Regions from separate parts of the Brochothrix campestris genome, predicted to be linked through region 1. Evidence: predicted binding sites of a transcription regulator. Region 1 holds the regulator's gene; the other holds the start of a gene.

Region 1 (8,199 bases):
ATATCTCTCCGAAACAAAAAAAATAAATAAAAAAAGGTACAACTTCTATGAGTTATACCTTTTCATCATTAAATTAAAATTGAAATATATCGAAAAATAACATTTGTCAGTTTTCGTTCATTATTTCTTTTTCTTTTTAGCTTTTTCTTTAGTTGCTGCAGTTGCTTGTTGTTTGCTCATTGCAGACATCATTTGGTTGACTTTTTTCTGTGATGGTTTTTGACCCATTTGAGCCATCATCATTGTTAACATTTGTTCGTTAACAGGTGGGTTTTCTTGTAAGTATTTCATCATGTAACGACGTGCAATAAAGAAACCTAATGCCGCTCCCGCTAATAATGCTACTACAATTAATACAATCGCTAACCATAAACTCATTATCTGTTTCCCCCATTTCTCATTTATCTCTATTATTGTACTGTAAAAGCGCTGGTATGACAATAGCCTAGACGATGGAATCCATCGAATAGCACCGACTTACACAAAAATAAGACAACAGCTGACCGAGAAAAAACGGCAAGCTGTTGCCTCATTCTGCGTCTAACGTATCACATTATAATGCTTCGACTGTTTTAACGACGTTTTCAACGGTAAAGCCGTATTCAGCGATTACCGTGTCACCCGGTGCAGAAGCACCAAAAGTATCAACGGCAATGACTGCACCATCTAACCCAACATATTTACCCCAACCAAATGAGCTTGCCATTTCAATACCGACACGTTTACGAACAGCGTTTGGTAAAACAGACTCTTTGTATTCAGCTGATTGTTGATCAAATAGATTGAATGACGGCATGCTGACAACTGACACATCTGTTCCTTTTGCAGCAAGAGCCGCTTGGGCTTCAACTGCTAAGTTAACTTCAGAACCTGTGGCAATTAAAATTGCATCGGCGACCTCTTTTTGAGCTGGCGAGATAACATAGGCCCCTTTTAAGACACCTTCTTCAGCCTTAGCAGCAGAACCTGTAATGACTGGTAAGCCTTGGCGTGTTAAGACAAGTGACGTTGGGTGACTTTGTGACTCTAAGGCTACTTTCCATGCAGCTTTCACTTCATTACCATCAGCTGGACGAATGACAACCATGTTAGGAATTGAGCGTAAACCAGCAAGTTGTTCAACTGGCTCATGTGTTGGACCATCTTCACCAACTGCAACTGAATCATGTGTTAACACGTAAGTTACTGGTTGATGTTGAATCGCAGCTAAACGAGCAGCCGCTTTTAAATAATCTGAGAAGACGAAGAATGTTCCACCGAACACACGTAACCCACCGTGTAGTGACATCCCATTCATGGCAGCGGCCATTGCAAATTCACGCACACCGAACCAAATGTTACGTTGTTCTGGGGCATCCTTTGTAAATTGTTCATCCGTTTTAATCGTTGTGTTGTTTGATCCTGCTAAATCGGCAGAACCACCGAAGAAGAACGGTACTTTGGCTGCAATCGCGTTAATAACATCACCACTTGACGCACGTGAAGCTGTTGCCGAACCCTCAGCAAATGTCGGCATTTCTGCTTGCCAATCAGCCGGTAATTCACCTGCGAATGAGTCAATATATTGTTGCGCTAATGCTGGATAAGCAGCTTTGTATTCAGCAAATAGAGCGTTCCATTCTGCTTCAGCTTTTGCACCACGTTCAGCCACATTAGCTGTGTAGCGTGCGTATACTTCATCAGGAACAGTAAATTCAGGGTAATCCCATCCATATGCCGCTTTTGTAGCAGCAATGCCGTCAGCACCTAATGGCGCGCCGTGGACAGCACTTGTACCTTGTTTTGGTGCACCAAATCCAATAACTGTTTTAATTTCGATGATTGTTGGTTGTGTTTTGTTAGCTTTAGCAGCGGCAATTGCAGCTTCAATCTCAGCTAAATCGTTACCATCTTTAACTAACAAATGTTGCCAACCATAAGCGTCAAAACGTTTTTGCACGCTTTCTGAGAATGAACGATCTAAGTCGCCATCTAATGAAATATCGTTTGAATCGTATAACACGATTAATTTATCAAGTTGTTCGTGACCAGCTAATGAAACAGCTTCAGCTGAAACACCTTCCATTAAATCACCATCACCACATAAAGCGTATGTATAGTGATCAACAACGTTAAAGTTATCTTTGTTGTACATCCCTGCTAAATGACGTTCTGCCATTGCAAAACCGGCTGCCATTGCCACACCTTGACCTAATGGTCCTGTTGTCGCTTCGACGCCGTCTGTATGTCCAAATTCAGGATGTCCTGGAGTCAAGCTACCCCATTGACGGAAGTTTTTAAGATCTTCAATGCTTAATTTGAAGCCTGATAAGTGTAACAAGCTGTATAGTAACATTGAACCATGCCCTGCTGATAAAATAAAACGGTCACGGTTGGACCACGTTGTGTTGCTAGGGTTTACATTTAAAAAACGCGACCATAAAGTATAAGCCATTGGAGCGGCACCTAATGGTAAGCCTGGATGTCCTGAATTAGCCTTTTGAATAGCATCCATAGAAAGAGTTCGGATTGAATTCACTGCGAGTTGATCTACTTTATCAAACATTTAAAAAACATCCTCTCAAGATATAATTATATACGTATACAGATAATTCATTTGTCTTTCTATAGTTGAAAGAACAGTAATGTATTAATTCGTACAAGCATAATTATAAACCATTTCTAGCAAAACAACTAGAGAAAAGTTCGGAAAATGCTTTTAAATTAACAATGGAAACGCTTTGCACAAAAAAACATCGATTTGAGATTATCCTCACTTCGATGCCTCGGCGATCCATTTATTAATCTTTTGCATAGTAAATCGTGTGTGCATTGCTTTTCTTTTTAACGGGAATAACAATTTCTTGTCCGACTTCTAATTTATTCTCGTGCATGATGGGATTGTGATCACTCATCCATTTAACCATATGTTGTGTTTCTTTAGCAGTTTGTGTGTAGTCTTCAGCGATAGACCAGAGATTATCAGCTTCGACAATTGTGTACGTTTCATATTTCCCCTTGCCTAAATCACCACTTGTAAATCCGACAACCAATGTGAATACAATTAAAATAGCGATTAAAACAAGGACAAAAGCAAATTTAGACCAAATACGATCAATTACTGTTTTCATTTATAAATCCCCCAATCGAATGTTTGTTCGTGTTTATATCATAAACCGAACAAACGTTCTTGTCAACAGTAAAACAGAACAAACGTTCTTGTCAACAGTAAAACAGAACAAACGTTTGTGTTTTAACAACTGTGGTGTTATACTATAGTTATTAAATAACGATACAGAGGTGTCTAATGAAACTTTCTAAACGACAAAGTGAAATTTTCGAATTTATCAAAAATGAAGTGAAAACGAAAGGTTATCCACCCTCGGTCCGTGAAATCGGTGAAGCTGTCGGTTTAGCTTCAAGTTCTACTGTTCATGGTCACCTAGAACGATTGGAACAAAAAGGTTTGATTAAACGTGACCCTTCAAAACCACGTGCCATTGAAGTTATGGATGATTCACCTAAGGTGGCAACTGTCAATATTCCCTTACTTGGAAAAGTCACTGCGGGTGTGCCAATTACGGCCATTGAAAACATCGAAGAATATTTTCCGTTACCTGAATCAATGCTTACCAGTGATGCGAACCTGTTCATGCTTAAAGTGGATGGTGAAAGTATGATTAATGCGGGCATACTCGATGGCGATAAGTTAATTGTCCGTCAACAAAATACGGCCTATGATAATGACATTGTGATTGCGATGACCGACGAAGATGAAGCAACCTGTAAACGCTTTTTCAAAGAAGAAAATCGCTTTCGTTTACAACCAGAGAACGATACGATGGCACCGATTTACTTAACAAATGTTACCATTCTGGGTAAAGTCGTTGGGGTATTCAGAGAAATGTAGTCCTTCTTCAAGTAAACAAAAAATAGCCTTCTGCCAGCATCATTCCTGGCAGAAGGCTATTTTGGTTCTATAATTTATGGTGTTGGTGAATTTTCACTGATGCCTATTTTTCCGCGAAAAAATAGCAACATTTTCAAAATCCCTATAATATTAAGTCATCACAACAAATTTATAAGGGGGATTCGACAATGTCAGCTATCACTTGTAATAATATCGCAAATCCCTCTGGAATTACAGATGAAACTATTTCTTTTCCAAAAACATGGTGTTTAACTCAGTTAATTAAAGGTGTTTTAAGCACTTGTTATTTTGGTACACTCTCTTACACTCCCTAAAACAAATAACCTTCCAACCTATCTCTTTTTAAAGAAGCTAACGCTTCTTATGTAAAGGATGTAAAACAACCTTTATCGCTTCAACTTCGATGGTAAAACGAAATTGTTTTATCTCCAAACGTGTCATCCAAACACTAGCTGCCGAAGGACAGTTTATTACTTCTGAAAAAGATATCGCTTTTAGACAGAGTGTTTCAACAACTACTGTTAATCGTGCTTTACACCAATGGTCGCCTCAATTCAAACCGAACTATCAAAGGCTTCCACTAGATCTTTCAATGGATGAATTCAAATCGGTAAAGAGTGCTGATAGTCAGATGCATTTTATTTGCACTGATGCGAAAAAATATGAAATCATTGATATCCTCCCATCTAGAAGATTGCATCATCTCAGAGATTACTTTTCAAATTATTCATATGAAGCGAGAGCCTCAATAATAAACGTGCAGCGTCATGACGTTTGTGAAGGCGACTCTAGCGGGAAAAGTGGCAGCTGAATACCCCACAGCGGAGCGCGGAGGATGAAGCGTCACCCGCAGAAAGCGTCCTTCACAAATGTCATGACTACAAAAAAAGCAGCTACCAAAAAAGATAGCTGCAAAAATGACTTATTTCACTAAATTTTGAATAACAACACTATTTGACATAGAGCCGCTATTTTTTGTTATTTTCTAAAAAGGCACGAAAACCACTCACATGATAAGGCTTTGCTTCATAAGTGACGCGTAAACCTTCATTTTCAATTGCCGCCGTTGTGACAGGTCCAATTGACAACAAAGCAAACGTCGGTAACAACTGACGCTCTGAGGCTGTCAGCAATGACAGAAAAGAGCTCACTGTCGACGGACTCGTTAACGTGATACAATCACCGGCTTCAAACGTAAAGGGGATCCGTTTCGCAGGAACGACCGTATAGACGGTCGTATGGGTTAACCGACAAAGGGATGACAATGCATCTGCTAAGTCTGTCGTTGCGCGTGCAGATTGTGGCAGCCAAACCTTATCGGTTTGCTTAACCACCTGTGATACCGCTGCAACAACACCACTCGAGATGAATGAATCCGCCTCAATCACTGGTTCAATCCCATAGCCTCGCAACGCTGTCGTCGTGGCTGGCCCAATCGAAATGGCCTTAAATGTCGGGAATTGGCGCTCACCTAACACTGCTTCGACGGAGTTTTGACTTGTAAACACGATGTAATCCTCCGGAGCTAATTGGGTCAAATAGTGCTGTACCAACGTCTGCTGCTGTTTTTTTAAGGTCAAGACTGGAAAAAACAGAGGCCGATGACCCAATTCGGTAATGAGTTCCTGTAAGCTGGTCGCTTGATGTGTCATCCGCGTTACAATGATCCGTTTCATCTCATGACCCTCCCTAGTCTTTTGTTAACCAGCGACAGACGTCTTTTGCGTGGTAAGTAATAATTAAGTCTGCACCTGCACGCTTCATTCCAAGCAATGTTTCCATCACAATTTTTTCTTCGTCAACCCAGCCATTTTGAGCGGCTGCCTTAACCATCGCATATTCACCACTAACGTTGTAAGCGACAATCGGAACATCATGCGCATTACGTGTATCACGAATAATATCCATGTAGGCCATTGCCGGTTTCACAATTAAGAAGTCAGCTCCTTCAGCGATATCTGAGGCTGCCTCGCGCATCGCTTCCCGGCGATTAGCAGGGTCCATTTGATATGTTTTGCGGTCACCAAAACGCGGAGCACCATCAGCAGCATCACGGAATGGTCCATAATAGGCTGAGGCATATTTAACTGCATAGGACATAATTGGAATGGCGTGATGACCAGCTTGATCGAGCGCCTCACGAATCGCAACAACGAAACCATCCATCATGTTTGATGGTGCAATGATGTCTGCCCCCGCATCGGCCTGCGAGACAGCAGTCTGTGCTAGGATTGCTAATGATTCATCATTTAAAATTGTTTCACCATCGATGAGACCGCAATGCCCATGATCGGTATACTCGCATAAGCAGGTGTCTGCAATGACGAGTAAATCAGGATAACGTGCTTTAATATAACGCGTTGCTTCTTGAATAATACCATGCACATGAAAGGCACCTGTACCAATTGCATCTTTTTCGGCTGGTAAGCCGAATAAGATTACCGCGGGTATCGCTAACGCATTAATTTCGGCTAACTCAGCATCGATTTGATCCAGTGAATACTGAAAAACACCTGGCATTGTTGGCACCTCGCGCTTCACGTGACGCCCTTCGACTACAAATAAAGGATAGATTAAATCTGCGCTCGCTAAACGATTTTCTTGTACCATTTGACGCATCATCGCTGTAGCGCGCAACCGACGATGTCTGTTAAACTGACTCATTTGAATTCCTTCTTTCAGTTTTTTTAATCGGTGATATTAAGAGCTGCAATCATCGCAGCCGCCCCTTGTTCAAATAACTGTTTTTTAGCTTGTTGTCCCACTACCTGACTATCACTGCCACTGCTTTTACCACGAATAACAGTTTGACCATCAGTAGCTGCCAACAAGGTTTCTAACTTAATCGTATCATGCACGAGCGTTGCATAGCCACCAATCGGCATATGACAACTGCCATCCATCTCATTCAAAAAAGCCCGTTCTGCCAATACCGTTTTAGCTGTGTCTACCTCATGAACACTGGCTAACATTTCACGAACGAAGTCATCCTCACGACGGCACTCAATCGCCAACGCTCCTTGACCAACGGCTGGTAAACACAGATTGGTCGGCAATGGCCACATCTCTGTCTCGTTATAGAGACCTAAACGTTTAAGACCCGCTGCTGCTAAAATAATTGCATCATATTCACCGTCACGACATTTTTGTAGGCGGGTATCCACATTCCCACGTAGCAATTTAATTTGTAGGTCAGGTCGTACCGCCAACAGTTGCGCTTGACGTCGTAAACTACTCGTTCCAATGACTGCCTTTGATGGTAATTGTTCGAGACTAGCACCCGTCGAACTAATCAGCACATCACGTGCGTCTTCGCGCTTCGGAATGGCACCAATCATTAAACCGGTTGGGAGTTCTGCTGGCATATCTTTCATACTATGAACGGCAATATCAATTTCACCATTAATCAGTGCCGACTCAATCTCTTTAATAAATAAGCCTTTGCCACCAATTTTGGCGAGTGCTTGGTCGAGTCGCACATCCCCCTTCGTGACAATCACCTTCACTTCGAATGTCACTGTCGGATAACTGGCTTGTAAGGCACCAATCACATGGTTCGTCTGTGTCATTGCCAATTTTGACCGCCGTGTTCCGACGGTTACTGTTGTTCGCATCCTGTTTCCTCTCCTCTGTCGGTTTCTAGTCCAAAAAGCTGTTCAATTAAGGCTAACTTTGCTGTTGCATCATCTGCCACAGCCAACTCTTTTGTTTTTATTATCGGTTCTTTAATGATTTGATTGACAATGCTTTTTGTTAACTTGCGTATAACCTTGCGTTCATGTTCATCAAGGTCAGGTAAACGACGTTCAAGGTTCGTCATAGTCTCTTCATATATCGCTAATGTTTTCGTCCGTAAACGATGAATCACTGGCGTCGCTTTTAAGGTTAGCTGCCACTGTGAAAAATGAGCAAGCGCTTCATTAACAAGTAACTCAACGTCTGCGATTGCCGCCATTCGCTGTGCCCTATTATCATTTGCCACAGCTTCAATCGCATCTAAATCAAAGCGTTCAATCGGTGTCAGCATCTCACAGTCAGGAGCCACATTACGGGGCAAACCTAGATCAACAATTTTTAGCGGTTGGCTGATATGTTCTAATTGCTGAGCGGTTAGAACATATTCGGTTGTTTTAACCGCACAAAAAACGACATCCTGAGACGCGATGAGTTTTGATAGCTCCTTTTGCGGTGCAACCTGCACACCATAGCGCGCTGCCACTACTGCTGCCTTATCGAAGGTGCGGCTAACTAAGGTCACCTGTTGCATCTGAAAGCGCGGTTTTAAATAG
Region 2 (8,199 bases), 1.1 Mb from region 1:
ACTGATGTTCTTACCGCGATAATGCACATCTAACGTTTCGCTATTATAACGTTTTCCATGGCACACCTCACACGGCACATACACATCCGGCAAGAAATGCATTTCGATTTTCAAAATACCATCGCCGCGACAAGCTTCACAACGACCACCTTTAACATTAAAACTAAAGCGACCTTTTTTATAGCCACGTACCTTCGCCTCGTTTGTCACCGAAAACAAGTCACGGATATCATCAAATACACCGGTGTATGTTGCTGGATTCGATCGCGGTGTTCGACCGATTGGTGACTGGTTAATATCAATCACTTTTTCAATATGTTCGATTCCAGTGATACTCTTATGTTGCCCTGGTTTCACATTGGCCCGATTGACTTGACGTGAAAGCGACTTACGGATAATTTCATTAACAAGCGTACTCTTACCCGAACCTGATACACCGGTTACAACTGTGAATGTATTAAGCGGAATACTCACATTGATATTTTTCAAATTATTCTCCGTCGCCCCTTTGACCGTGAGGAAGTTGCCATTGCCACTGCGACGTGTTGCCGGCACCGGAATAAAGGCTTTGCCACTTAAATATTTCCCGGTCAATGATTTACGACTCTTCATCACTTTTTCAGGTGTACCCGCAGCAACAATTTCACCACCATGTTCACCTGCGCCTGGACCTACATCGATTAAGTAATCGGCTGCTAACATCGTATCTTCGTCATGTTCGACGACAATTAACGTGTTGCCTAAGTCACGCATATCTTTTAAGGTTTGGATGAGGCGATCATTGTCACGCTGATGCAAACCAATCGATGGTTCATCTAAAATATAAAGGACCCCACTCAATTTCGAACCGATTTGTGTCGCTAAGCGAATTCGTTGCGCTTCTCCACCTGACAAGGTACCGGCGGTGCGGCCAAGCGTCAAATATTCCAAGCCGACATTGTCTAAAAAACCTAACCGGTTGCTCACTTCTTTCACGATTGGTTCTGCTATTTGGCTATCTTGTGCGCTCAATGCTAACGTTTTAATCCAGTCAATCGAGTCCGAAATTGCTAATTCACACACTTCACCAATGTGACGATCGGCAATTTTAACTGACCGTGCTTTCTCATTGAGGCGGTAACCCTTACATGCTTTACAAGATTGTTCAGCCATGTAAGTCAGCATCGTGTCACGAACAAAGTCAGAGCTTGTTTCTTTGTAGCGGCGTTCAATATTATTCAAGACGCCTTCAAACGCAATATCAACATCTTTCGTATTACCGAATTCATTCGTATAATGAAAGTGGAACAAGCGGTCACCCGATCCCCACAACAATAGTTTTTTATCATCTTCCGCGAGTTCAGCAAAAGGGACAGTCATATCAATGTTAAAGTCACGACAGGCACTGGCTAACATTTGCGGATAATACTTTGTGCTGATGGGATTCCAAGCTACAATTGCGCCATCACGCAAGTTTTTATTCATGTCTGGTATGACGAGTTCGACATCAGCTTTCAAGGTGCGCCCTAACCCATCACACGTTTCACACGCGCCATAAGGGGCGTTGAATGAAAAGAGACGCGGCTCAAGTTCACCAACATTAAAACCACAGTACGGACAAGCGTAATGTTCACTAAAGAGCAGTTCTTCACCATCAACTACATCGATAACGGCATAACCGTCGGCAAGACGCAAGGCAGCTTCGAGTGAATCCGATAGGCGTGTTTCAATGCCTTCTTTCACAACCACACGATCAACGATAATATCAATCGTATGCTTTTTGTTCTTTTCAATGGTTATTTCTTCAGCGACATCATAAATGATACCGTCGACCCGAACACGGACATAACCTTCTTTTTTAATATCTTGTAGCAATTTTTTATGTTCACCTTTTTTACCGCGCACGAGTGGCGCCAACAAACTAATCCGTGTGCGTTCAGGCAACTGCATAATCCGTTCAACCATTTGACCAATTGTTTGTGCCTTAATTTCAATGTTGTGCGTCGGGCACATTGGATGTCCGACTCGGGCAAATAACAACCGTAAATAATCATTGATTTCTGTCACTGTTCCCACGGTTGAGCGTGGGTTATGATTCGTTGTTTTTTGATCAATCGAAATGGCTGGCGATAAACCTTCAATCATATCGACATCGGGTTTTTCCATCTGCCCTAAAAATTGGCGTGCATAAGAAGACAGCGATTCAACATAGCGACGTTGTCCTTCCGCATATAAGGTATCAAATGCCAGTGATGATTTCCCCGAACCTGATAACCCCGTAATAACGACGAGTTTATCACGCGGAATCACAACATCAATGTTTTTCAGGTTGTTGACACGGGCACCTTTGACCGTAATTTCATTTTGCTTAACCATTCTCTTTTTCCTCCTTATGCATCGCTTTGGCCTAATGCAATAATTTTATCACGCAAGGCGGCAGCTGTTTCAAAGTCTAACATCCGTGCGGCCTCTTTCATCGTTTCTTCTAATTCGGCAACTGAACGTGTCTCTGTCACCGCTTCGCTTTCAGTCACTTCAACGTCAGTATTGCCGGCTGAGACCACGTCGTGAATCACTTTCTTAATTGTGGTTGGTGTAATACCGTGCTTTTCATTGTAAGCCTTCTGAATGATACGACGACGCTCGGTTTCTGCTAATGCTTTTGTCATCGAATCAGTCACACGATCGGCATACATGAGGACGTGTCCATTGGCATTACGAGCCGCTCGACCCATCGTTTGAATCAGTGAACGTTCTGACCGCAAGAACCCTTCTTTATCTGCATCGAGAATCGCAACCAGTGATACTTCTGGAATATCAATGCCCTCTCGTAACAAGTTAATACCGACGAGAACGTCATATTTACCGCGACGCAAGTCTTGGAGTATTTCTAAACGTTCGATTGTTTTAACTTCAGAATGAAGGTATTGTACTTTAATGCCCAGTTCTTTTAAGTAATCGGTTAAATCCTCTGACATTTTCTTCGTTAAGGTGGTAATTAAAACCCGTTCATCCGCTGCAATCCGGGCATTTATTTCGCCGATAAGGTCATCAATTTGCCCTTCAATCGGGCGCACTTCAACTTCGGGATCAAGTAAACCGGTCGGTCGAATAATCTGTTCAATCACATCGGGATTTTGTTCAAGTTCATACGGGCCGGGTGTCGCTGAAATGTATGTGATTTGATTGACATGTTCCTCAAACTCAGCTAGTTTTAACGGCCGATTATCTAAGGTTGACGGCAGTCTAAAGCCATAATCAACGAGCATCTGTTTTCGGGCCTGATCACCATTATACATCCCTCGAATTTGTGGCATCGTCACGTGCGATTCATCGATGATAATTTGAAAATCATCGGGGAAGTAATCGAGTAACGTATGTGGGGTTGAGCCCGGTGCGCGCAGCTCAATTTGACGCGAGTAGTTTTCCACTCCCGAACAATAACCAACTTCTTCAAGCATTTCTAAATCGTAGTTAGTCCGCTGTTCCAGACGCTGCGCCTCGAGGAGCTTCCCATTTGCTTTAAAATAGGCCAATTGTTCAGCTAATTCAGTGCGAATGTTTTGTAAGGCAAGCTCCATTTTTTCAGGCGCTGTCACAAAGTGAGTCGCTGGAAATATCGTCATATGTTCACGTTCGCCAATAATTTCACCGGTGAGGGCATCAATTTCACGTAACCGTTCAATCTCATCTCCAAAAAATTCAATCCGATAACAGCGTTCACTGCGTGATGCCGGGAAAATTTCAACGACATCGCCACGGACACGAAAACGTCCCCGTTGAAAATCAATGTCATTGCGTTCAAACTGAATGTCGACTAGTTTTCGCAACAGCGTATTACGCTCGAGTTCCATTCCAACCCGCAATGAAATAAGCCGATCAAAATATGATTTTGGATCGCCTAAACCGTAAATACAGGACACACTTGCTATCACAATTGTATCCGATCGTTCCAGCAATGAGGCGGTCGCTGAATGTCGCAATTGATCTATTTCATCGTTGACGCTCGAGTCCTTTTCAATGTATAGATCTTTCGATGGTACATATGCCTCTGGTTGAAAAAAATCATAGTAACTGACAAAGTATTCGACCGCATTATCGGGGAAGAATTCTTTGAACTCACTGTATAACTGACCAGCTAATGTTTTATTATGAGCAATTACAAGCGTCGGCTTATTGATTTCACGAATCACATTTGATACCGTGAACGTTTTACCGGTTCCGGTCGCACCAAGCAAGGTTTGTTGTTTGACGCCTTGTTTAAGGTTAGCGACTAATTTTTCAATCGCGCGTGGCTGATCGCCCGCGGGTTGATACGGTGATACTAGTTTAAATGCTTCATTAGCCATTTTTAACGCCCCTTTTTTACATATTCATAGTGTTATTTTAGCAGAAACGACCAAAAAAAGCGAAAATACGTTCGCCTTCACAAAAAAAGCCCCATAACAAATGTTATGGGGCTCCAGCTTGTAGACAAAGTCGAATTAAACTGATTTTACTTTGAAAGTTAGTTCAAGTGACTTTGGCTTCAAGATGACTTGACTGAAAAGAAACGTTGTTATATCCTCTCGTTTAATCAGCTAACTTCTATGATATTTCATGGAAAAGTAGCGACGGGAAATAGTCGCTATTCTATTCCATTCCAATATCTTCAAAGTTGAACGAGCTGATTTCACTTTCGTTCTAGTAGGCACGACGAGCGAGTGACGGTGCGCGTACTGATGGTACGTAATCCCGAGCGAGCAAGTCGTAACGACCTAGAACAACGTTTATCTTCAGTTTGTAGACTAAGACGAATTGAACTCCTTTTTTCTAGCTCCTCACAAGGCACGGCTTTACGCTGGTCAGCACTGCTCATCGTGTTCTGCTTTTGCTCTTTTATGCTTGATTAAATTGACAACGACAAGCCCCATCGTAATTGAAAAAGCGTCTAACAGTATTAATAAAAAACCAGTTGTATAGCCTAAAAAGGCACTCGTCATAATCAGTATTACCGTCAAACTAACTGCTACAACACGGCTATAGGTAACTTTTGCCAATAGAAGCACCATCAAAAATGGTAAGATAAGTGCGGATAAAAAAACATCGATACTCATCTTAGCTATTTGCCTTCAATAAGCTTAAGGTTGTCGCAATGAGTTGACTGGCACTTTTCTCATCCTGCGTAAGCACATCTGGCAAGATTTCATCGATGAAATAAGTAACTGATGCTAAATGACGGTATCGCAAAATCGTTTCGAGCGCTTCAGCATAAATGTCATAAAATAGCGGTTCGCTATTGCCTTGTTGGATTTCGGCATATGATTCATAGAGTAAATCAACCTTGTCGGCCACTGCTAACAACTGCCCTTCAAGTGATTCATCCTTGCCTTCTTTAAAGAAGCGTTGAAAGTCAGCTTGAAAACGTTCGGGCACTTCTTTTTCAATAAAGTTCGTCGTCATCGTTTCTTCGACATCACTCAGCATTTCACGGAGTTCCACCGAGGCATATTTCACTGGTGTTTTTATGTCACCGATGAATAACTCGGAGTAATCATGGTTTAATGCTTTTTCATATAACGACCGCCAATTAATCGCTTGTTGGGCTTGTTCTTCAACCAACCCTAGAAATTGGGCAATTTGAGCTACCTTAAAGCTATGTGCTGCCACATTATGTGGTTGATATTTGAATTTGCCTGGACATCGTACAATTAATTCCAAATCTGCTAAACTGCCAAAAAAGTGATGAATACCCATCTGCCCACATCCTTCTGTCGTGTTATTTTTGTTATCATATCACATTTATTCAACATTAGGGTAGTGGTCTGTTACGATTTCAAGCTTCATCCGTAGTGTGTAATGTTTTTTCTTCGGCACCCGGTATCAGCAGTGACAAGCTAAGAAGCGTCACGATTACGGTTGCCCCCATATCTGCTAAAATAGCAAACCATAAGGTCAACCAGCCGGGAATTGTTAACAACAAAGCGATGAGTTTGAGGCTGAGTGCAATCCCGATATTGAAATAAATCACACGCTGAACCTGGTGTGCGATTCCCTGTACAATTGGTAAACGTTTCAAGTGATTTTGCATTAAAACAACGTCAGCCACCTCAATTGCTGCATCGCTCCCTTGTCCCATTGCAATGCCAATATCAGCCGTAGCAAGCGCAGGTGCATCATTAATGCCATCGCCAATCATGGCAACTGTGTGTGTGGTTTTCGCTGTTTTAATATAGCTAACCTTATCTTCCGGTAATAAGTTGGCATGGTAATCGGTTAGCCCTGCTTCTGCCGACATCAATGCCGCACTCTGTTCATTATCGCCTGTTAGCATCGTTAGCCGTTTTACACCATTTTTTTGTAGCGCTGTAATGGTCTCAGACGCCTCTTCTCGTAGCTGATCACGTATACCAAAGATGGCTAAGACCGTCGTTTCATCACCTAAAATAGCAACTGTCATACCGTCAGCTAGCATCGCTTCATACGCTCGTTCACTAGTTGTGCTCCAGTGTTCCGGTGTGAAAAGACGTTTATTTCCCAAGAAATAATGCGTGGTCGCAACTTCTAATCGGAGACCTTTTCCTGCCAGTGTTGTTACTGAACCTGCGGTAATTTCCGTTGTCAGTTCTTGTGAAGCAGCGGTTAAAAGGGCTTTTGCCAATGGGTGTTTCGACTCACCTTCCATTTTGACAACTAAACCATATAGCTTTGCCTTATTAGCATTTTCAGCAATCCAAGTCGCATTAACCTCCAACTCACCCTTCGTCAGAGTTCCAGTTTTATCCATCACAACCTCTTGTATTTTGGCTAGTTGTTCTAAGAATACTCCACTTTTAACAAGGACACCGCTTTTTGCACTACGGGTAATACCTGCCATCAGAGCGATTGGGGACGATAGCACTAGCGCGCATGGGCAACCGATAATTAAAACGGCCAAGCCTTGATAGAGCCAACTCTGCCACTCACCCGTTATTAGACTGGGGATAATAACTACAAGTATCGCTAACACTAAAATAAGTGGGGTGTATATTTTTGCGAATTTATCAATCGCTAACTCAAGAGGTGTTTGTTGACTTTGCGCTTCTGCCACCAAAGCGAAAATTCGAGCAATCGCTGATTCTTCATATCTTTTTGTAACGCGTACGACAAGCGTGCCATCTTGGTTAACTGCACCACCATATACGGGGACACCGGCAGTTTTTTTTACTGGTAAAGCTTCGCCCGTAATCGCTGCTTCGTTCATATGACAATATCCCGTCAACACAACACCATCTGTCGGCATTTTTTCACCGGCTTTAACAATCACCACGTCGTCAATTTTCAAGGACTCAAGCCCAACGACTTGCTCATCACCATCGTTATATAAGGTGGCTGTCTCTGGCGCTAGCTGCAACAGACTGTTCATCGATTGACGTGCACGTCGCATACCGAACCCTTCTAAGTATTCATTGATGCCAAATAAAATCGCCACAAGCGCCCCTTCACGCCATTCGCCAATCGAGAAAGCGCCAATCATCGCGATTGTCATCAACGTATCAATCGTAAAACGCCACACTAGTAGGTTTTTCAAACCTCTAATAAAGGTCGTATAGCCACTAATAGCAGCAGCTGCCACATACAGGCTAAAAACAAATCCACTCAATAGGTGCTGTTGAAAGCTCAATGTCGCAACAAAAATCAGCGCGGCACTTATGAGTACGAGCAGTTCTCGCCGCTGCTGTTGTCGTTGTTTCATCGCATCTGTCTGCGCTGCTAGTTGTGCCCCTTCAGTTGCCAGTATACGCTTCACTGCTGTTAAATCCACCGTATCAGCGATTGTTAAAGTTTGGGCAGCATAATTAATGTTAGCCGTTTCTCCATGGTCTAACCGGCGGATTTCCAGTTCTAATTCACGGGCACAATTGGCACAATCAAGGCCTGTTAGTTGATGTTTTGTCATGTCATTGCCTCCTTTATGTGGTTATATGATTATTCATTCATATATTAACACCCGTGCTTTAAAAAGGCAAACCATCCCCCTTTCTTTACAAAAAAAGACACACCGCTCATTAGCAGTGCACCAAGACGAACTGTGAATTTATTTTAAAAGTCGTTACAACGATATCAATTGGAACTACCCTAATTGTCGATTATTAACCGTCGAAAATACAGGAAAAGCTATTCACTCCTCATCTTCTTCTAACTCAGTCATTTCACCGGTTTTTAAATAGATGACCCATTCACAAATATTCAATAAATAGG

The links. Region 1 encodes LexA, which represses DNA repair genes until DNA is damaged. Its sites were predicted from a motif close to CGAACATATGTTCG; they were not measured.
Region 2: the regulator LexA is predicted to act here: its motif matches at 4,389-4,402, upstream of uvrB (excinuclease ABC subunit UvrB).

Annotation. Positions count from the first base shown of each region.
Region 1 is NZ_CP175511.1:1,324,488-1,332,686, forward strand. Features, by position in the region: gene ACJYYY_RS06495 (YneF family protein) at 121-378, opposite strand; gene tkt (transketolase) at 554-2,545, opposite strand; gene ACJYYY_RS06505 (LysM peptidoglycan-binding domain-containing protein) at 2,781-3,110, opposite strand; gene lexA (transcriptional repressor LexA) at 3,287-3,889, shown strand; gene ACJYYY_RS06515 (hypothetical protein) at 4,078-4,224, shown strand; gene ACJYYY_RS06520 (hypothetical protein) at 4,314-4,721, shown strand; gene ACJYYY_RS06525 (uroporphyrinogen-III synthase) at 4,879-5,586, opposite strand; gene hemB (porphobilinogen synthase) at 5,600-6,574, opposite strand; gene hemC (hydroxymethylbilane synthase) at 6,598-7,524, opposite strand; gene hemA (glutamyl-tRNA reductase) at 7,509-8,199, opposite strand, start outside.
Region 2 is NZ_CP175511.1:231,491-239,689, reverse strand. Features, by position in the region: gene uvrA (excinuclease ABC subunit UvrA) at 1-2,355, opposite strand, end outside; gene uvrB (excinuclease ABC subunit UvrB) at 2,370-4,328, opposite strand; gene ACJYYY_RS01170 (DUF2198 family protein) at 4,824-5,075, opposite strand; gene ACJYYY_RS01165 (HD domain-containing protein) at 5,077-5,715, opposite strand; gene ACJYYY_RS01160 (cation-translocating P-type ATPase) at 5,795-7,897, opposite strand; gene phoU (phosphate signaling complex protein PhoU) at 8,120-8,199, opposite strand, start outside.